Linked DNA regions of Tunicatimonas pelagia. The main gene of each other region encodes a partner of the protein of the gene in region 2 in a complex. Links are inferred from orthologs where the notes say so. Each region holds a gene or a part of one and is shown on either strand. Other genes may lie near its edges.

The links.
Region 1: the proteins of hslV (region 2) and hslU are in contact, whole or in part, in a solved structure (PDB 1G4A), measured with the Escherichia coli proteins. The link is inferred for Tunicatimonas pelagia from one-to-one orthologs.

Annotation. Positions count from the first base shown.
Region 1 is NZ_CP120683.1:6,321,976-6,331,976, reverse strand. What follows is about bases 2,556-5,374. They hold hslU (ATP-dependent protease ATPase subunit HslU), read right to left. Parts: upstream 4,756-5,374; coding sequence 3,355-4,755; downstream 2,556-3,354. Other genes in these bases: porQ (type IX secretion system protein PorQ), read right to left, coding at 4,846-5,374; P0M28_RS27010 (hypothetical protein), read right to left, coding at 3,147-3,323; P0M28_RS27015 (SDR family NAD(P)-dependent oxidoreductase), read right to left, coding at 2,556-3,067. Outside these bases: P0M28_RS27030 (sulfatase-like hydrolase/transferase), read right to left, coding at 1-695; P0M28_RS27025 (LysR family transcriptional regulator), read left to right, coding at 767-1,651; P0M28_RS27020 (DUF6155 family protein), read left to right, coding at 1,818-2,330; more of P0M28_RS27015, read right to left, coding at 2,339-2,555; more of porQ, read right to left, coding at 5,375-5,868; P0M28_RS26995 (DUF72 domain-containing protein), read left to right, coding at 5,966-6,874; P0M28_RS26990 (3D domain-containing protein), read left to right, coding at 6,811-7,362; P0M28_RS26985 (DUF6146 family protein), read right to left, coding at 7,359-7,763; P0M28_RS26980 (TonB-dependent receptor family protein), read left to right, coding at 7,863-9,947. UniProt on the Escherichia coli protein: ATPase subunit of a proteasome-like degradation complex; this subunit has chaperone activity. The binding of ATP and its subsequent hydrolysis by HslU are essential for unfolding of protein substrates subsequently hydrolyzed by HslV.
Region 2 is NZ_CP120683.1:466,239-476,183, forward strand. The notes cover bases 4,700-7,462. They hold hslV (ATP-dependent protease subunit HslV), read right to left. Parts: upstream 6,474-7,462; coding sequence 5,925-6,473; downstream 4,700-5,924. Other genes in these bases: P0M28_RS01900 (hypothetical protein), read left to right, coding at 4,977-5,246; P0M28_RS01905 (NUDIX hydrolase), read right to left, coding at 5,263-5,901; P0M28_RS01915 (VCBS repeat-containing protein), read right to left, coding at 6,648-7,462. In the rest of the region: P0M28_RS01865 (ABC transporter permease), read left to right, coding at 1-2; P0M28_RS01870 (Uma2 family endonuclease), read right to left, coding at 3-479; P0M28_RS01875 (hypothetical protein), read left to right, coding at 755-895; P0M28_RS01880 (hypothetical protein), read left to right, coding at 1,163-1,531; P0M28_RS01885 (BlaI/MecI/CopY family transcriptional regulator), read left to right, coding at 1,702-2,085; P0M28_RS01890 (M56 family metallopeptidase), read left to right, coding at 2,082-4,208; P0M28_RS01895 (hypothetical protein), read left to right, coding at 4,299-4,505; more of P0M28_RS01915, read right to left, coding at 7,463-9,945. UniProt on the Escherichia coli protein: Protease subunit of a proteasome-like degradation complex believed to be a general protein degrading machinery. The complex has been shown to be involved in the specific degradation of heat shock induced transcription factors such as RpoH and SulA.

The DNA.
Region 1 (10,001 bases), 5.9 Mb from region 2 along the record:
CAACCAGTAGGTGCTTGACCATCACCCATAAACACAATTAACGTTGAATCGAGCAAATCAGACTCTCTTAAAAAGTCAATGAGTCGACCAATCTGTTTATCAGTTTCTATAAGTTTTTTGGAATATGGACTATTTTCCGCCCAAATGTTCTGCGCCCAAGGGTCATTACTTAAATTCTTCCCAGATTCAACCCTACCAGCACCACCAAGTTCTTGCAAATGGATTCTTGAAAACTGTAAATCGCCTTCTTCCTTGTAGGTAACAATAAAAAAATCAATCAATTCTGAATCTTTCAATCCAGATTCGGTAAGATGAAAGTCAAAAGCGACATTTAATGACCTGTAAGAATTGCTTCCTGCCGAATGAAGAGTTTTATCCGTATCAGCCAAATCATCTGGAAAAAAGTGCTGTTTCTCATCAAGAAACAAAGTTCCGGCTAAAGTCGAAATATTTGGAAAAGAAGTCGTGTGGTATTGTCCATAAGGCCAGATGGTGGGATGTATGGGAAATGCCATCACGCCTTCTTCAACTTCGGTGCCACCATCTATTAACTCTTGGATATTGGGTAGTTTATACTTTTTGGTTGCATCAGGATGAAATCCATCTACATATAATAGAATAGCTCGTTTTGATGTTTGGGCGTTAAGCGTCAAAGTTGTGACGATTATTGCAAAAATTAAAGTGAATACTTTCATAGTAAATTATTTTGAAATAAAATTACTATACCTTTAATACCTGTAAAAACTATAATCAATACTATATAGGTATGGTAAATTCTAATGCAATCTCGTATTTCAAGGCTCTTGCCCAGAAACTAAATTTTACCGAAACAGCTCAATATCTTGGTATAACACAGCCACCACTTACCAGAGCCATTCAAAAACTGGAGGAAGATTTGGGCTTTAACCTTTTTACAAGAACCAATCGCAAGGTGGAATTGACACAGGCAGGTGCTGTCCTTTATGAGTATGTTATTAGATCTGAAAAACTATTCAATGATGGAATCGAACACTCAAAAGCTGTTTCAAAAGGAAAAGTGGGATTATTGAAAATCTCTTATGTTGGTTCTTCAATGCAGTCCATTTTGCCTGCAACTTTACAGAACTTAGTAAAAGCCTATCCTAACGTGAATTTAAAGCTATATGAGCAGACTTCTGCTCAAACAATAAGTCAAGTACTTTCTGGCTCAATTGATTTAGGTATAATCAGAGGCTCAATCCATGACAACAGACTGGTTAAAAAATCTATCTTTTCAGAAAGATATGCTTTGCTAACCCCAATCAGAACGAAAATAACCAAGATTGAAGAGATAGATAAAATAATAGGCAAAGAGCCAAATTTTGTAAGCTTTGAGAGACCGCAAGGACAAGAATTGTATTCAGACATTGCCCTTTTGTTCGAAAGGCTCAATATCCAACCGAAAATTCAGCATAGGGCAAATCACCTACATTCGATTGTGAAACTGGTTGAAATTGGTTTGGGAAGTGCAGTCATCCCTAAATCGGCAATTGATAATTTGAATGTAAAGGTAAATATTTTTGAAATTGATGAAAGCTTCGGTAAATCAATATTAAATCTTGTGGCACTAAAACATCCGAAGAAACTTACGCAGGTTGGTTGGGAGTTTTTCAAAAACATAGGTGGAACATAACCTGCACATAACAATGTATAAACGCAATAGCGGTTTAGGTGCAAACCCAAACCATTTTTGTTTTTATTTAAGTATCTTTTCGACCGAAAAGCAGTTGCCTAAAGCCCGCTACTGCGCTTATACGAGACCGCGATAAGTAAGAGTTGTTACCTAAGTAAAACAACCAATGAAGACCGAATTGAATAGATATCTAAAAGCGTTAGATAAGAAAGAGCTGGAGAAAGAAGTAAAGATGCTCTACGCTAAATTCAAAGAGGTGAAGAAATATTACGAGCTTGAATTTAGTCAGGATACTACCGCTGTTCTGAATGAGTTCAAAGCCAAGATCAAAAAGGAATATTTCCCAAAGAGAGGCTTTGGTAGAGCCAGCAACCAAGCCAGCCGAAGAGTAGTCGGTGATTTCAAGAAAATATCAATCTTCAAGAAAGATGTAATTGAGCTGCTGCTGTACCGCGTGGAAATAATGATCGCATACACCAAAGCTTACGGGGATATAGATGAACCATTTTACAACTCACTGGAAAGCTCGTTTGAAGAAGCCTGCAAACTAATCGAAGAAGAAAAGTTAAAGGAAGAATACAGTAGTAGATGTCGTGAAATAATAGACGAAACGTATCCTTTCGGTTGGGGATTGTACGATGGATTAAAGTATAGTTTTGACAACCATTTGGGTGATTAAGAAACGGTTTAAAACTCCCGTACATCCAGTCGTACCTCGGTGAATTTTTCAGGATGGTTAATCAGGTAAAAGTATTTTTCAGCGGTTTGCTGGGGGTTGTCTAAAGCTCCGTCGGCTTTATAGTTTTTGAAGTTTTGCAGACGACTAAAGTTTTGCTCATCGGTTTCACGTATGTCGGTTTGCATCTGCGTATCTACAATGCCGGGGGCTACAGAGTACACTCGGAAGTTTTGGACGTTTTGCTTTTCTAGTTCCAAGGCGGCTACTTCAGTCAGCATATCCAGGGCTGCTTTAGAAGCGCAGTAGCCCGACCAGCCGTCTACCGCATACTTAGACACCCCCGAAGAAACATTGATAATAACTCGTTCGGCGGCCGCATCCCGGTACTGGCGAATGAAGTGATTCATTAGAATAGCCGGGGCAGTTATGTTCAGTGAAAAAAGCTGCTCAATCTTCGCATCAGCTATCGAGCCAAAGTATTTTACATCACCCAGCGTTCCGGCATTATTGATAAGCACAATTTGTTTAGCATCCGATAACTCTAAAAAAATTGAAGCAATCTGCTCGGAAAGATTATCAATATCAGATAAATCTATTGAATGGTGAGTATAGCGATCGTGCTGAATATTTTGCTGGCGGGAAAACCCAATTACTTGAGTATTGTCTTCCTGCAAAGCCCGCTCAGCTAAAGCTCGACCAATTCCTCGGCTGGTTCCGGTAATGAAGTAGTAATTCACAGGTTATAGTTGATAATTGAAAATGGGTAGTTGATAAAACTGTCCGGACTCAAGATTTGGCTCTCACGTTTCCGTAAAATTATTCTCCTGGGGCAGCGTCTTGTATTTCAGTATCTTCCTCCACTACAATAACAATGTCTTCTTTATACTTTTGCTCATCGTAGTATACATTATGAAACGCCAGCATATACGCCACTCCTATTGCCCAGATCAGTCTGCGCGTTGTCCGCCAAGCTGCTTTCAAAATTCGCTTCATCTGCAACAGTAAACTAAGGTTCGTCTTCCGTCTACAAAATAAATTGACTCAGGTCTTTATTCTGTACCAGCCCCGACAGGCTTTCTTCTACCATTTCTTTCGTAATGACTAAGTGAGCATTTGCCCCGATTTTATCTGGCACATCAAATAAAAAGTCGTTGAGAAGATGACTCATCACCGTATGTAGGCGACGCGCCCCAATGTTTTCAATCTCCGAGTTAATCTGAAAAGCAATATCGGCTAATGCTTCCAGCGCGTCCCCCTGAAATTCTAGCGTTACCTCTTCCGCACCAAACAAGGCTTGGTACTGCTTGGTGAGCGCATTTTTGGGTTCCTGTAAAATACGTATAAAGTCCTCGTTCGTCAGATCGTTCAACTCTACCCGGATCGGGAAGCGACCCTGTAGTTCGGGAATCAGGTCGGAGGGTTTAGAAACATGGAAGGCTCCGGCCGCTACAAACAAAATATGATCGGTGTGAATGATTCCGTACTTGGTATTCACCGCACTTCCTTCCACAATTGGCAGCAGGTCACGCTGCACCCCTTCCCTACTTACATCCGGGCCACCCTTACGGTCAGAACCCGTGGCTACTTTATCAATCTCATCAATAAAGATGATTCCGGTGTTTTCGGCTTTCTTAATGGCTTCCTCCTTTACTTCGTCCATATCAATCAGCTTGGCCGCTTCTTCTTCCAGCAAAATTCGTTTGGCATCGCCGATACTTACTTTGCGCTTTTTGTTTTTCTTCGGCATCATATTGCCGATCATCTCCTGCAAGTTCATCATCGAGCTTTCGTCTACCATTCCTCCACCAATCATACCAATCCCCGGATTGCTAGGCTGCTTCACATTAATATCTATCTTACGATCATCAATCTCTCCGTTCCTAATCTTCTCCCGAAAGCGTTCGCGCGTCCGCTGATTTAGTTCTTCATCGGTAGTAGGCTCGCTGTTGGTTTCAAACCCGACGGTAGAAGACTGGCTTCGCGCAGGTGTGCTCTTAATCGGCGGAATCAATGCATCCAGAATAATTTCTTCTACTATATCAGCCGCTTTTTCCTTTACTTCTTCTTGCTTACGCTCCTTCACCAAGTTAACCGACTGCTCTACCAAGTCGCGCACCATGCTTTCTACATCACGACCTACGTAACCTACCTCGGTAAATTTAGAGGCTTCTACTTTGGTAAATGGGGCATCAGCGAGATTAGCTAGCCGACGGGCAATCTCAGTTTTCCCCACCCCGGTAGCCCCAATCATTAAGATATTGTTGGGAATGATTTCGTTTTGTATCTCGGTAGGCACGTGCATTCGGCGCCAGCGGTTTCGTAGGGCAATGGCTACATTCTTCTTGGCATCGTTTTGCCCAATAATATATTTATCTAACTCAGCAACAATCTGGCGAGGGGTCAAATACTGCTTATCTTCTAACATAGTATTTTGTCTTGATTATTAAATTCAGTAGGATTTGATAACTGCACTATCGCAATTATAGTTTAAGACGGATAGAAAGTAGATTTTATGCTAAAGCTTCTTGAGAAATATTTGATCTAAGTTCAGCGACAGTCCAACTTGATTAAAGGCACCAGCCGCGTGCAGTGTAGCCCGGCTGTAATCGACCCGAAAGGTGTTCGTTCTAAACATGAGTCCGAAAGTAAGTCCGGCCCCACCCGCCGTTTGTGGTAATTGTAACGTGCTTCGGGTTAAATGGTTATAGCCCACCCGTAGCTGAAAATTAGGGGTTAATAACAGTTCTGAACCAAATGATAAATGACGAAGTATTTGCCCGCCTATGCCTAGTTCTTCCCCATCTTCTTCCCGGTAGTCGTAGCCATTAATGAGACGATAAGCCGTAAAGTGAAAACGAAAGGGCATAAACTGAGGTTTTACCGAAACGCCAATCTTCACATCGCTGGGCAATTCCCGAATGCCCGCCGAAAGTTCATCCCGTAGCAGAATGCCAAAATTGCTGAACACCAACGCCACCGTTAAATCTTGGGTAGGATGCCGAAACACGCCCGAAACATCAGCCAACAATCCGGTAGCCGCATAGCCTGAGATTTGACTGTTTACCCACTTCAAATTCCCCCCCAACCGAAACGGGCGCATCTCGTGGCTGTAGTTCAGCACAACCGCAAAATCTTGGGCTGAGAAATCTCCCGCAGGCAAGCCAGTTGCATCAAAACTTTCCAATGAGCCGTAATTCAAGTACTGAAGGGCTACGCCAAATGTACCGACCGCTTCCCGATGATGAGAATAACCTAAAGACACTTGGGCAATGTCAGCATAGTAGGGAGTGTAGTGAATAGAGACTTGCTGATGAAGCCCCGGCTGATTGAGTGCTGGATTGAACATGAACTGAGTAACTTCCTGCACCCGGCTAGAATCGTACCCCAAAGCTACTTGCTGACGACCCAGCGCGGTTATCTGAGCAGTAGAGCTGATCTCTAGAAACTCAAATACCCGTTGCCCGCCCACCTGCGCATACAAATGCTGAGCACTCAGTGTGGCAATTGTTATTCCCAGTAAAAGGATAAATCGTTGCATGTTTGCGAGAAATGATGCAAGTTAGAAATGATTGTAAAACTGCCAACGCAAATAACGTAATAACAACGGGGTGACGTCAGTTACCGTATTGATTTGTATGAAATTTGGAAAGCTCGCTGATATATCAAAAGTTAACTTTACCCTTCCTCCTGACCATCCGGCTACGCAACCAGTTCTTGAAAACCACGGTGGCTCTGCCAATCCGCGAGTGTTCGTTGGCTCGGCTCGTTGGGGAGAGCGTGATCTGATTGGAAAGATTTATCCGCCCAAAACTCCTGCTAAAGATTATCTTACGCATTATTCCCGCCACTTTTCTACCATTGAACTAAATAGCACGCACTATCAACTTCCTAGCGTGAATCAAGTTACTCAGTGGAAACAGAAAGCCGAAGAATCATTTACCTTCTGTCCTAAACTACCCCAATCAATTAGCCACCAGACAGATTTCGGTCAGGGTATTTACGCCACTGAACAACTAGCCCCAGCGTTACGCGCCTTTGGCAACCAGCTAGGGATGCCTTTTATGCAACTACCGCCTACGTTTCATCCGCAAAAGGGAAAGTTATTATTCAATTACCTAGAACAGTGGCCTCAGGATATTCCGCTGGCGATAGAGTTTCGCCATCCTGATTGGTTTAGTCAACCGCGCCTTCGCGACCGGGCGTTTCAACTGCTGGAAGAAATGAATGTAAGTACGGTGATTACCGATACTGCCGGACGGCGCGATGTTGTGCATATGCGACTAACGACTTCTAGCGTGATGGTTCGTTTTGTCGGTAACCGTCTACATCACACTGATTACCTACGGATTGATACCTGGGTACAGCGAATTAAAAAGTGGCTGAAGCTCGGTCTTCAAGAGATGTACTTCATTGTGCATCAGCCCGAAGAAGCACTTTGCGTTGACCTTAGCACCTACTTAGTGCAACAACTAAATCAGGAATGTGGATTGAGACTGTCGGCACCTCAACCGCTCAGCATCGGTCAGCAGCAGGAGTTATTTTAGATATTGCTTTCCGATCACACCGGAACAAGTATTACCCATTGAACAGTATGTTGCTCAAATCTGTTGTTTTCATAGTTGTTAAGGACAATATCGCTATGAAAAACACCACTACCTCTACCCTATTAATTACGCTGTTTGCCCTCAATATCTTTTCCTGTCAAAATCGGGAAACACTAGAAGTTACTGCTACTGCCTATAATTCAGTAGAAGCCCAAACCAAAAAGGGCGATCCTACTACGGCTGCTTGGGGCGATAAGCTTGAACCCGGCATGAAGGTTATTGCAGTCTCTCGCGACCTGCTTCACGAGCATGGCTTAGACCGGCATACCAAAGTGAAAATTAAGGGCCTACCGGGAACGTATCGGGTGCTAGACAAGATGAACAAGCGCTGGAAGAAGCGAATCGATATTTATATGGGCACCGATATTCAAAAAGCCCGGGAATGGGGCAAGCAGCAAGTAGAAATCTCCTGGATGGCCGGTAGCTAAACCGGGAAATTATACCGTCGCCCGTGCAAATCCTCAACGTACTTAAAATACCAAAACAGTTGATAATTTAGCTCAATACCGTAATCCTCCGAATAATCGTAGTTAATTATATTCTGAAAGGGTGAATTTCCGCCGAACCGTCCTACCTTCTCGTTCCAAGCAGCTACGTACTGCCGATTCTTCTGCGCGTAGTACTGCGGAGAGTAAAAACCTACCGGACGACTGTTCGTTTGCATCCAGCGATCAAAATTATTATCAAAGATCAGCACTTCGTATTCTTCCTCGTCGTCCGGTTGAACAATGTTGGGTTGGGTGCGGTCGCGGGTGCTTCCTCCCAAGTACGCCGGTGAACATGCAACACTGATGAATAAAAATATGGCGGTGTAGACCAAACTTTTCATGGTAATGATACTTTTGTGTAGTATTCTTTACTGTATAACTATTCGGAGTTAAAAAAGATTGTCTTCTTCCCTACCTTCGCTAATTAGCACAACAAAACTATGTTCAAACACCTACTCTTTTTTTCAGCTATTTTTTTGATTTCTTATTCCGCGTTGGCGCAAGTCGGCAGCGATTCTTCCTATGTTCGAACCGAAACCCTGGATGAAATTACCATAATTGGCTACGATACCGAGCAAAAATTGTTAGAAACTCCAATTGCAGTTTCCGTACTACCTTCTCAGGAGATTCGGGCGTACGATGAAACTTCGCTGGTTCCGGCCATGAACACACTGCCGGGCGTGCGAATGGAGCAGCGCTCACCAGGTAGTTACCGCATTGCTATCCGAGGAAGTGCGCTGCGGGCACCCTTCGGAGTACGAAATGTAAAAGTATATTGGAACGATATTCCCTTTACCGCCCCCAGTGGCAGTACGGACTTAAACCTACTGGATATCAGCAACTTTGGGTCAGTAGAAGTTATTAAAGGTCCGGCGGGAAGTATCTACGGAGCGGGTACCGGTGGTGTGGTTAACATCCGTAGCTTACCGCGCCAGCAAAACGGAACAATTGCGGAAGTGGGTGCAACCTGGGGTTCGTTTGGTCTGCAACGTTATACTGCCTCAATCAAACAATTCAATGAGCAAAATCGCTGGGCGGTTCGGTACGCCCATCAGCAAGCCGAAGGCTACCGTAATCAAACTGCCATGAACCGCGATGTGCTGGAGTTACGTGGGGAGTTTGATGTATCCGATCAGCACACGGTCTCTACCAGCTTTTTATATTCTGACCTGTTTTACGAGATTCCGGGTGGATTGGATTCGGCACAATTTGCTGAAAACCCCCGGCAAGCCCGTCAGGCAAACCGCTTCGCACCCGGTAGCGAAGAGGCAAACACCAGAACTGAGCATGAATATGTATTGATTGGGCTAACTAACGAATACCGCTGGGGTGATAACCTAAAAAACCAGACTACCATTTACGGCAACTTCAGTGCTTTTGAAAATTCATTCAACACCAATTACGAACGAGACGGTCGCCAGGGTGGTGGGGGCCGAACCCGCTTTTACTACGATCATAGTTTTGGTTCGGTAGAAGCCCGATATGTAGTAGGAGCCGAATTTCAGTCAGCAATGAACGTAGTCCGCACCTTTGAGAATAATATGGGAGTAGCGGGGGCGCTCCGGTTTGATGACGAGCTCCGTAGCGAACAAGCCATTTTTTTCGCCAAAGCCGACTTCGCGCTGCCTAATGATTTTTTTGTAACTACCGGATTAAGTCATAACCGCCTAAACTACGATATTTACCGGCTGGTAGATAACGATTTGGATAGCTCCTACCAAGCCAACGTATCGTATGACCCGGTATGGGTTCCTCATATTGGAATCAGTAAACAGATCACGAACCTGATAACTGCTCGGGGCAGCGTAAGCTTAGGCTTCTCTCCCCCCACTATTGAAGAAGTACGCACCAGCGAAGGCACGATCAATCGGGAACTGCAACCCGAACGAGGGGTTAACTATGAATTAGGCTTGCGAGGACTCGTCTTCAATAATAAACTTCAGTTTGATGTAGCGGCCTTTTACTTTCAACTGAGTGAAACCATTGTGCAACGACAATCAGAGGAGATTACCGTTTTATTCTCTAACGCCGGTAGTACTGACCAAGCCGGATTTGAACTGGCCGCCACTTGGTTTGCCATTCAAGCTCCCCAACAAACCATCAGTTCGTTGGAAGTTCAAACCGCTTACACACATCATAATTTTGCTTTTAACGAGTACCAAAAAGAGGGTGAAGACTTTTCGGGTAACGACCTGACGGGAGTAGCTCCGAATGTGTGGGTAACTACCCTACGTTTACAAACCCGCCCTGGTTTTTACGCTAACCTTACCTACAACTTTACCGATGAGATTCCGCTCAATGATGCTAATACCGTATTTGCTGATGCCTATCATTTGGTGCAAGGAAGACTAGGTTACCGAAAAGAATTGAACAGTGGTTGGCAGCTAGAACTATTTACCGGAGCAGATAATTTGTTGAATCAAAAATACAGTTTAGGCAATGATATTAACGCCTTCGGCCGACGATACTACCAACCCGCCGCCACTCGTAACTATTACGCTGGCCTGAAAATTGGGAAGCGATAAGCCAGTTTGATTTTTTAACTTACATGTAGGATTTCCACGTTTACAGTAGCAACT
Region 2 (9,945 bases):
AGCTACTTGAAAACATCCGCTACGGCTAATTTTACACTAAGAGGACTATCCAGCAACGTATCGGTCTCATTAAAGAAGTTGTAAGTATCTGCCGAAGTGTATACGGCAATTGCCTTCATACTAGGCAACACAATCCAGCATGAAGAAACCCCAGACTGAAAGTAGCGGTGGGCTTTTTCCACTAACTCGTCTAGGCTTTGAGTGGGCGAAAGAATTTCAACGGTAGCTAGGGGCACATCGTTTCGCTTGATAGTATCGTTACGCCAATCTATCTCGAACTTAGGGTAAATGGCTATATCGGGCACCGAGGGTTTTTCAGGCGTATCTAAGCTAAGTTCGGGTAGGATATGATAGGTTTTATTATAATTAGCCTTTAAAAGATAAACCAGATTCCCTTGTACCAAAGAATGTATTGTGCTAGGCATTGGCTTACCCCGTTCAAGTTCGTATTCAGAAAGAGTCTCGGTAGAATTTGACATACCACTTAGCTTTAAGTAAAAATACAATCTATATAAATAGTAAAGAAGCAATAAGATATTTTATTGGGGAAAAGTTCACCCCACTTTGCCGTTCGTTACCGAACAGTATACTGTATCAGAATGAAATAGTCGAGCTAGTTAAAACACCTCTATAACTATCCAGACCACTTGGCACAGTATTGTCAAATGAATAGTGAATAATGATTAATGAGTGATAAAACTTGTGTCTTCACTCTGTAGTGACATTATTCATTCATCACCAATCATCCGTCATTATGTTCAAGAACTATCTTACCATTACCTACCGGAAACTGATTCGCAAAGGTGAAGATAACCGCAATCTTGAACCACTAGCTCTTACGTGGAAAATGGTAATGCTTGCAATGCTGTTTGCCATTCCGCTCACCTGGATTTGATACAAAACAGCTAGAGGATTTTGAGTGCCACATTCAGTTTAGCTGGTCGGTATTGGCCCTAGCGAGGAGGCAGCATACTACTGATTGCTTTACTATAACAATCAGCGTTCAAACCATCTGAGCGACTTTGGCTAACCCAGCGGATGCTTTACGAAATGAACAGAGCTTACAATAGGTGAGATTGAAAACAAGTAGGGTATCGTCAGATGGAAAGCAACTAGAGCAGAATTTGCTCGTTATTGTTAACAAACCACATAGTTCCCAAAAATGCGCTATCTACTATTTCTTCCTACTCTTGCCCTACTCAGTGCTTGCCACTCCTTCGATTCTTCCGAAATTATTAGCCCTACTGATTACCAAATTCAGTCGGTCAGCTTTAATTTGTCGAAAGATGTAATACCCACAAATATGGTCGCCCAGAAGGTGAAAAACCACCAGGAATTTACCTTAGTTGGAGCTCGCCTTCAGCAGGGCAATGAAAACTTTGTAGCTCTCTGGCTGTTCAATGCTCAAGACTCAGCCGATATTCGCAGTATCAACCAAAGCGCCGAAGCGTTTTCCAGCTTCCCTCACCTTACGGCTATTTCCGCCCCGGATGAAGCTAACAACTTAATTGCTTTTCTGCGAAGAGACTAAAAACGGAGCGCGGAAACTGGAATCCAGATTTGGTAACCGAGCCAATAAAATCTAGCCTACCTTCTTGCTACCTTATTCGTATCTTGAAAGATCTACGAAAAAAATCGTAGGCAAATTTGGATGTACGATTTCTTTCGTATATACTTGGAGTACGATAAATTTCGTAGATTATGAAAATCCCTCCTAAACCTACTGAGGCTGAACTGGAAATTCTTCAGATAGTGTATCAGCTTGGACCTACTACCGTTCGCTTGGTTCACGATGAGCTGGCTCAGCAGCGAGACATCGGTTACACGACTACGCTAAAAAACATGCAAAATATGGTTCAAAAGGGCTTATTAGTTCGCGATGAGTCGGCTAAGAGCCATATTTATGCGGCCAACGTGCCCCAAGAAAAAACCCAAAAGCTACTCCTAGACCGTCTGCTGGAAACGGCCTTTGGTGGCTCTGCCGGGCGGATGGTACTGCAAGCACTAGGTCATCGTAAAACATCGAAGGAAGAGTTAGATCAAATTAAAGAACTTATTAAAAAACTGGAAGGAGGAAAATCATGAGTTGGCTACCCGACACCTGGATACAAACCCTAGGCTGGACATTAGTGCATAGCCTCTGGATTATCACCCTAATCGCTCTGGGTCTACGATTGCTGCTAGCGATCATTCCAAACAGAAGAGCAAAAGCCCGCTATCTTCTATCAGTAGCTACACTTCTCGCAACGATAGTCGCTCTGGGAGTTACCGGGTTTTACGTACACGAGCCAACTGAAAAAGGTGATTATACTGCTCTGATTGAAAATTTGGTTGAGCCTTCGGCCTTCAACGATGAGCTAGCAGTTTCTGACTCTACGCCATCCTTCATTCTACAGTTGAGCGATCAGCTCCGGCAATGGCTTACCCCTCATTTCTCGGGTATTCTCGTGATTTGGTTCAGCGGAGTGCTATTTTTCCTAGTGCGAGGCACCGGACGAATGATTTACCTCCATCGCCTCACTCATCGTAATACGCAGCCACTTAGTGCTCAGTGGCAAAATACTGTAACCCGGCTAACCCAGACTTTAGGCATTCGCCGAAAACTGGTAGTCCGGGTTTCACCCTACGTTCGTAGTCCGTTTGTTGCTGGTCTGCTGAAGCCAGTTATTTTGCTACCAGTTAGCGCGTTCTCTCAGCTAAGCCCGGAGCAGCTCGAAGCTATTTTGGCGCATGAATTGGCTCATATCCGTCGTTGGGATGATACCGTAAACTGGCTGCAAACGGTGGTAGAAATTATTCTATTTTATCATCCGGCTTTGTGGTGGATTTCGCAGGTAATGCGTGATGAGCGGGAAAAATGCTGCGACGATTTGGCCGTAGCCACCTGTGGCAGTGCGCTGGTGTACACTAAAGCACTCGCCCAATTAGAAAGTCTGCCCAATAATACCTCAGCTTTTGCTTTGGCATTATCGCGTTCTGGCAGCGGATTATTGGCCCGTATTGAACGGTTGATCCAGCCGAATGCTTCCTCTACCAAACCTTCGGTAGTTCCGATTATGGTAACTGCGGCGTTGGCTGCTGTCTTGGTTATGAGCTATCAATTTAATCCGCCTACTACCAACTCCTCAGCCGGTAGCTCGCCTATCTACTCCGGATTGATTCCCGGATTACCATCACCCTCCACTGAACCAACCCAGCCACAGCTCGATTCGCCTTGGCAGCCCGCTTTGCCCGACTGGCTGAAAGAGGAAAATAGCGTACTAGATACCATTCCTGCCGAGCAGGATACAATAGTTGCTAGCAACAAGGAAAATACTAAGCGTAATGCCTACCGCTTTTATTTTGTGCCCGACACAGATAGGTTTGAAGTAGACTCACTAACCCAAATTTTTAAGGTTGACTCATTGTCATCAACTTACGCTTTTTCATCACCAGGAATGCACATACTATCGCTGGACTCTCTACCCAAAACAATCATTTTACCACCGAACGCTATTCTACCGCCAAACATCGATCTTGATATTGATGAGAATATTGATTTGGATTTAGATGTGCTAAAAGATATTGAGGTGGTTATTGATTCAGTGCTAAGTGAAAATCATAAATTCAACTTTCATTTCTACGATACCACACCAGAGCCTGATAATTTTCCGCACATGGAGCAATTAAAGCAATTGTTGAGCGATTCTACAGGGAATGGCACTTTTCTAAATGCTCCCAAACCACCTCATGCCCTGCTGTACAATTCTGCCCCACATCGTTTTCGTACTATAGAAAGAACTCTTGATAGAACCCTCGCCCAGCTCGATTCTTTAGGTACCCAAGGGGGATGGTTCAGCGACTCTGCCCGAATGGATAATCTCCGAGCCGCCCAAGAAGCACTAGCTAACTTGCAGCCTTCCGATACATGGCACGAAAAAGTGCTAGAAGCTCAACGACGCTCATTAGAAGCACAGCAGCAACGCCACGAGATGCAGCTACAGTTACGGGATAAGCAACACGAAGAGCGGTTAGCCGCCTGGCAGAAAAGAATGGAAGCCTGGGAAGCTCGGCAGCAAGAAATCCAGCAACGCTTTGAAGAACGTCAACAAGAAATGCAAAAACGTTATGAAGAGCGCGTACGCACCCTGGAACGTCAGGAAGAACAGCTACGCCAGCAACAAGAAAAATTGCAAGAAGAGATTAGGCAGAAATCTAATCTAAATTAGCTAGTGCTCTGCCACGTTTGGAATTGAGGCGACTGCCACGCGGATAACACTGCTTGCGTTTGGTGCGGGTATTCTGCCTGGGTACCAAAAATGTCACCGCAATCATTCCATGACGGCACACCACAACTAATTCTCCCCCACCGTCATCGCGATTATTCTATGACGGGAATACAAAGCGATCTCACGCCCCAGCAGACGGACACTAGACTAGGCGGAGGTAACACTACGGGCGTATACGGCACGAGAGGAACCGATGACTTTACAAAAGACTTCAACAATAAGAAGTCGGATTACTGATACATTTAAAATCAAACTTGATAAAACACCAAGCTTAATTTCAGTTTGATCTGAAAAACGCTAACTAGCTAGTCTGTAGTTTGCCCTATCCGGCAGATCTAGCTATTTGAATACGAGCAGATTTTTTCAGGTTAGGAACGGTGAAACACTCGCACAACGAACCGTAGTCTATCATTTCCATCTTCCTATTTTTCAGCAATTCTGCCTTAAAAATAGTTTCGCAGCCCAACTATCCTCCTATGTTTTGCGTTGATTCACAAAAAGTAGCTTGGCAAAATTTAGCACTTATCGATTTATCGTCCCTTAGAAAAGAGACACTCTGAATCTTCCAGATTTTTCCTGCTTCAGTTTTTCATTTTTGCCAAATTTCTACTAATTTTTGAATTATGTACGTTACATCTACTAAGAGCTACCTATAATCTTTTACCTTTAGATGGAGAGGTTCTCAGGAATAGGAAATTGAAGTAAACTATGAAGCATCAGGACCGAAGATTTGAACAATTATCGCTCGAGAGGAAATGTCGCTACATTCTTAACCGTTGTACCTTCATTGCGACCCGCTTTGTGAAACAGGGCAAGCAGGCATTTCGCATTAATTTATACCATCGGGGCGACTTCTACTACGAGATTTGGTACAACAGCGAGTATCACTACATTGGTGAGGTTCGCATTACGCAAGACCGGTCAATTATTGACGCTTACGCGTCGGCAGTGCAACTCCACTCCCTCGACTGCGAGTAAGTATAGCCTCCAGAAGCTATTGATTATCAATTTGCTGAAGCACAGCAAAAAACTCGGCCAGTATCATGGCAGTAGCTCCCCAAATAATTTGTTTCTGAACTAAATACGCTGGTGCTTGTAGTGTTGTGCCGCGTACTTGAATCTCTTTAACCGTTCTATTCTCTGGCTGCAAGAAGGATTGAGCCAAAACATCCAAGGTAGCCGCTACTTCAACCGGGTCGGCCTGATAGGTCGGGGGTTCGCGCACAAAAGCTACCACAGGGCTTACTATAAACTTACTTACCGGAATATACAGATCAGACAACTGCCCAAGCACTTGGTCAGGGAGCACCTCTACTCCGATCTCTTCCCGCGTTTCTCGCAATGCAGTATCTACCATTGACGCATCCTCCGGCTCTACCTTCCCTCCCGGAAAAGCAATTTGCCCACTGTGCGCTCCGTCGTAGTGGGGTCGTTGGATTAACGGGAAGTACAATCTTTGCTCCGAGCCGGGATAAAGAAGAATCAGCACTCCCGCTCGCTTAGCATTTGGCAGAGGAAGTAGCCGGGCAGTACGGTGATGTTCGGTAGCCATACGCTGCTGTGCTTGCCAACCGGGCAAAGGCTGCCGCAATCGCTCCCTCAGCGAAGAAATTAACTCATCAGAAAAATCCACCCCTATCTGTTTTCGCGAAACGCCTAGTTAGCCGCCTCTAAGGTTTCTACAATAATGTTGTGGTTGGTGTAGATGCAAATATCCGCCGCAATGCCCAGGCTTTCCTTCACCATTTCTTCGGCAGACAGGTTGCTAGAGTGCTTCTTTAGGGCTAGTGCCGCTGCTTGGGCGTACATACTGCCCGAGCCAATGGTAGCAATATCATGATCGGGTTCCAATACATCGCCGGTTCCTGATAGAATTAGTAGCTCCGAAGCATCAGCCACAATCATCATGGCCTCTAGCTTGCGAAGGTAACGGTCGGTGCGCCAGTCTTTAGCTAGCTCAATGGCCGCTCGCTTTATATTACCCCCGTAAGAATTGAGCTTTTCATCAAAACGCTCAATCAAGGTGAAGGCATCGGCGGTTGATCCGGCAAACCCGGTTACAATTTTACCATTTTGCAGCTTACGGATTTTACGGACATTACTTTTAGCTACGGTATTTCCCATCGTGGCTTGCCCATCGGCTCCAATCGCTATCTGATTTCCGTGCTTAATGGCAACGACGGTAGTAGATTTTATTTTTTGCATGATTTCTAAAATTGCAAATTACAAGTTGAAGATTGGCTGGGCTGCTGTAGAAACTACGCTTTTACATTAGCCATTACACCTAACCCTTAAGAAAAGGCTTGTGCAATGCAACCTAGCCTTGTTGACGAATAAAGGCAGGAAATGTTTTGAGCAGTCAGGCGATTTTTTTAGTCGCTATGGTGTAATCACTTCCTCTTTTCCGTCAAAGTACGTTACTCGCACTTCCGTTTCCTGTCCGCTAAGTGGCAGCTTCCGACTGGATTGCGATAGGTAGGAACTACCGTAGTAAAACTCCTGAACCCATTGAGAACTATCGGCAAAAGTTACGGTAGCTTTCAGCGCATTCAGCGGGATCGTCACGAAGTTTTTCGGGCTGGATGCGTGAGCGGTTGAATACACTTGCAGCGAATCTGAATTCTTCGCAAAGAGGTACGCCCATTGATTGCCCAATTGTAAGGTAGCTACTCCTCTAGCGTTTCCTGGTACGACAAGTCCGCTGGTGGTAGGAGCAACTGCGGTGAAGTTTCCGGTTCCGTCCCCCGGTAGCAACGTTCCTACGGAGGCATCGTAGCGTCCGGTAATGGTTTCCGGGCTAAAATCGTTTCCAGTAAGTACAACATCCAGAAAGCCGTCCGCCGTAAAATCCTGCACCAAAATTCCGTACACTGGCGACCATTGCGCCATAAGCGGTAACTCCGTAAGTTTGAACCGACCATTTCCTGTATTCTCTAGGTAGCTAGAAGCAAACTGAAAAGCTTTGGCCGTGTAAGCTCGACTTTTATCCGCTGGGGTCAACACATCGGCAATGGTCGCCTCCGCGTAGTTAGCGTAACTGGTAAACTTCTTTTTAAGAGCGGGTACTTGCCGAATCAGATCATCCCGGGTGGGTATCGGAGATTCTTGGTGATTGATGTACGCCGTGATAATCGGATCAACGAACCCATTCTGATCCAGATCGGCAGCGTAAATAGTCATAGGCTCATCCGGCGAAACTTTGTAAGCGGTGTTTAGACCAATATTACCCAGTATATAGTCCGTATCACCATCCTGATCAAAATCACCGCCATTAATGCTATTCCACCAGCCCGAAGTGTACTTCAGCCCGGTTTGAGAGGACACGTTTTCTAGCTTACCCTGATTGTTTCGGAAAAACTGAATCGGCATAAACTCACCGACGATGATTAAATCAGCGTCAGCATCATTATCAAAATCCGTCCAGAGGGCATCTTTTACCATGCCTAGTCGGCGTAAATCTGGGGCTTGTTCTAATGTTTTATCGGTAAAGACCCCACCCTCATTTATCAGCAGATAGCTATCCGGGGGCAACGGATACTTGAGTGGAATGCTGCCTCCACCCACGAACAAATCTAGATCACCGTCGGCATCAATATCGGTAGCGCGTACGCAGGTAGCACTAGACCGAAGCAGGGGCAGCATATCTTTTGTAAGCGTAAAATTTCCTCGGCCATCGTTGCGGTAGAGACGATCTTGGTAGTATTCGGAGTTTTCGTAATGCTCGTTACTGCCACTGGCAATGTACAAGTCAAGATCGCTATCACCATCGTAGTCAAACAATAGCACCCCTAAATCTTCTTCGTACTTTTCTTCGCTGCTTAGTTTTTTTTCTTGGAAAGTGCCATCGGGCTGCTGAAGAAAAAATGATCCAGCGTGGGAGTATGCCCCACCCATAAAGAAATCCTCTCGTTCATCACCGTTCACATCGCCTACCGCAATACCCGGTCCCTGTTCCGATAGTTTGTGGGGCAGTAAATACTGACGGCTAAAATCATCGTATTCCGGATCTTTGTGCTGATAGTTTATATTGAGTGATTTGGTTACTTCGGAAAACCAACTGTTTGAGATGGGTAAATTATTCTTTTTCGCGAATTCTGCATCCTGATAATCAATTGTAATTTCCTGATTGACGTTTACAGATTCTTGTCTGGCTATTTTTCCATCCGGCCACTGTACTACTATACTATCTACCTTATTTTGCTTGCCCAAACCAGCATGTAGCAAATAATCCATCGAGGACTGGTACCCCCGACTTACCGACTGCTCAATAAATTGCTGTTTATCAGAAGTGTAAATTGATACTTTCGCTCCAATGCCGTTCGGGTTCAAGCTGTCGCCTACCAGCCAAATTCGAAGGAAATTATTCTCACTGAACTTGTTGGTATGATTAAGGTAGATGAAAGCGGCTTCGTTAATATTATTTACTACCAAATCCAGATCGCCATCCCGGTCTAAATCACCGTAAGCAGCACCATTGGATAACGAAGGCTGGTCAATTCCCCACTGGCGGGAGACATCCTCAAACCGGAGTGCACCTTTGTTTTGAAACACAAAATTAGCCAGTTTGATAGACGGCATCTGCCGGGCTTTCTGCTTGAGAATGGTATCTAGGCTGTCGGGGGAAACTGAGTTTCCAATCCCGGCGGTATAATTGATAAAATCCAAATCGGTGATGTCGCGCAGGTAGCCGTTGGTAATGAACATATCTTTCCAGCCATCGTTATCGAAATCAGCTATCAAAGGAGACCAGCTCCAGTCGGTAGCGTGCATATTCAGTAGCTGACCAACTTCGGCAAATTTGGGCTGTTGGTGGACGATATTTCCCAAATTAACCTGCACGGTATTTCGCATATACTGCGGCATATAACCCTGCTGGAGAGTGTACTCGAAAAGATTATAGTTCATTGGTCCCGACATCTTTTTTCGGTGCTCATTATCCCGGGGTAGCATATCTACGGTAATAAGATCAGGGAGGCCATCGTTGGTAAAGTCGGCCACATCGTGCCCCATGCTAAAGTGGCTCACGTGACCTAAGTAATTTTCGGTTTGCTGACTAAATGCAGGGTGCCGCCCAGTACCATCTTGATTATTGATGTACAGATAATCACTGGCGACAAAATCGTTGGTAACAAAAATATCCGGCCAGCCATCATTATTGACATCGCTAACACTCACGCCTAACCCCAAACCATCGTAGAGAATTCCCGCTTCAACCGTTACGTCCGTAAACGTAGTGTTTTGACTAGGATCGGCACCGTTATTCCGGTACAATCGATCATTCGCCAAACCCGTTCCATCGCTTACCAAGGGGCGCACCTGATTAGGATTGCGAATAGCATTGGTGTGGTTGAGTAAGTACATGTCCAAATCACCGTCGCGGTCGTAGTCAAAAAAGACCGACTGAGTAGAATAGCTAGTGTCGGCCAGCCCGTAATCTTCGGCAGCTTCGGTAAAGGTCGGCTGCCCCGTTTCAGGATTTATCCCGTTGTTGATTAGCAGCTTATTTTTTCGCTGTTCAGCCGGATAATTTCCTGAACGGCACACGTATATATCCAGCAGCCCATCCGTATTAATATCTACCATCGTTACTCCGGTAGACCATCCGGACGATTGGATATTAGCTCCTTGGCTGATGTCAGTAAATTGAAGTTCTTCAGTATTTCCACTATTTATATAC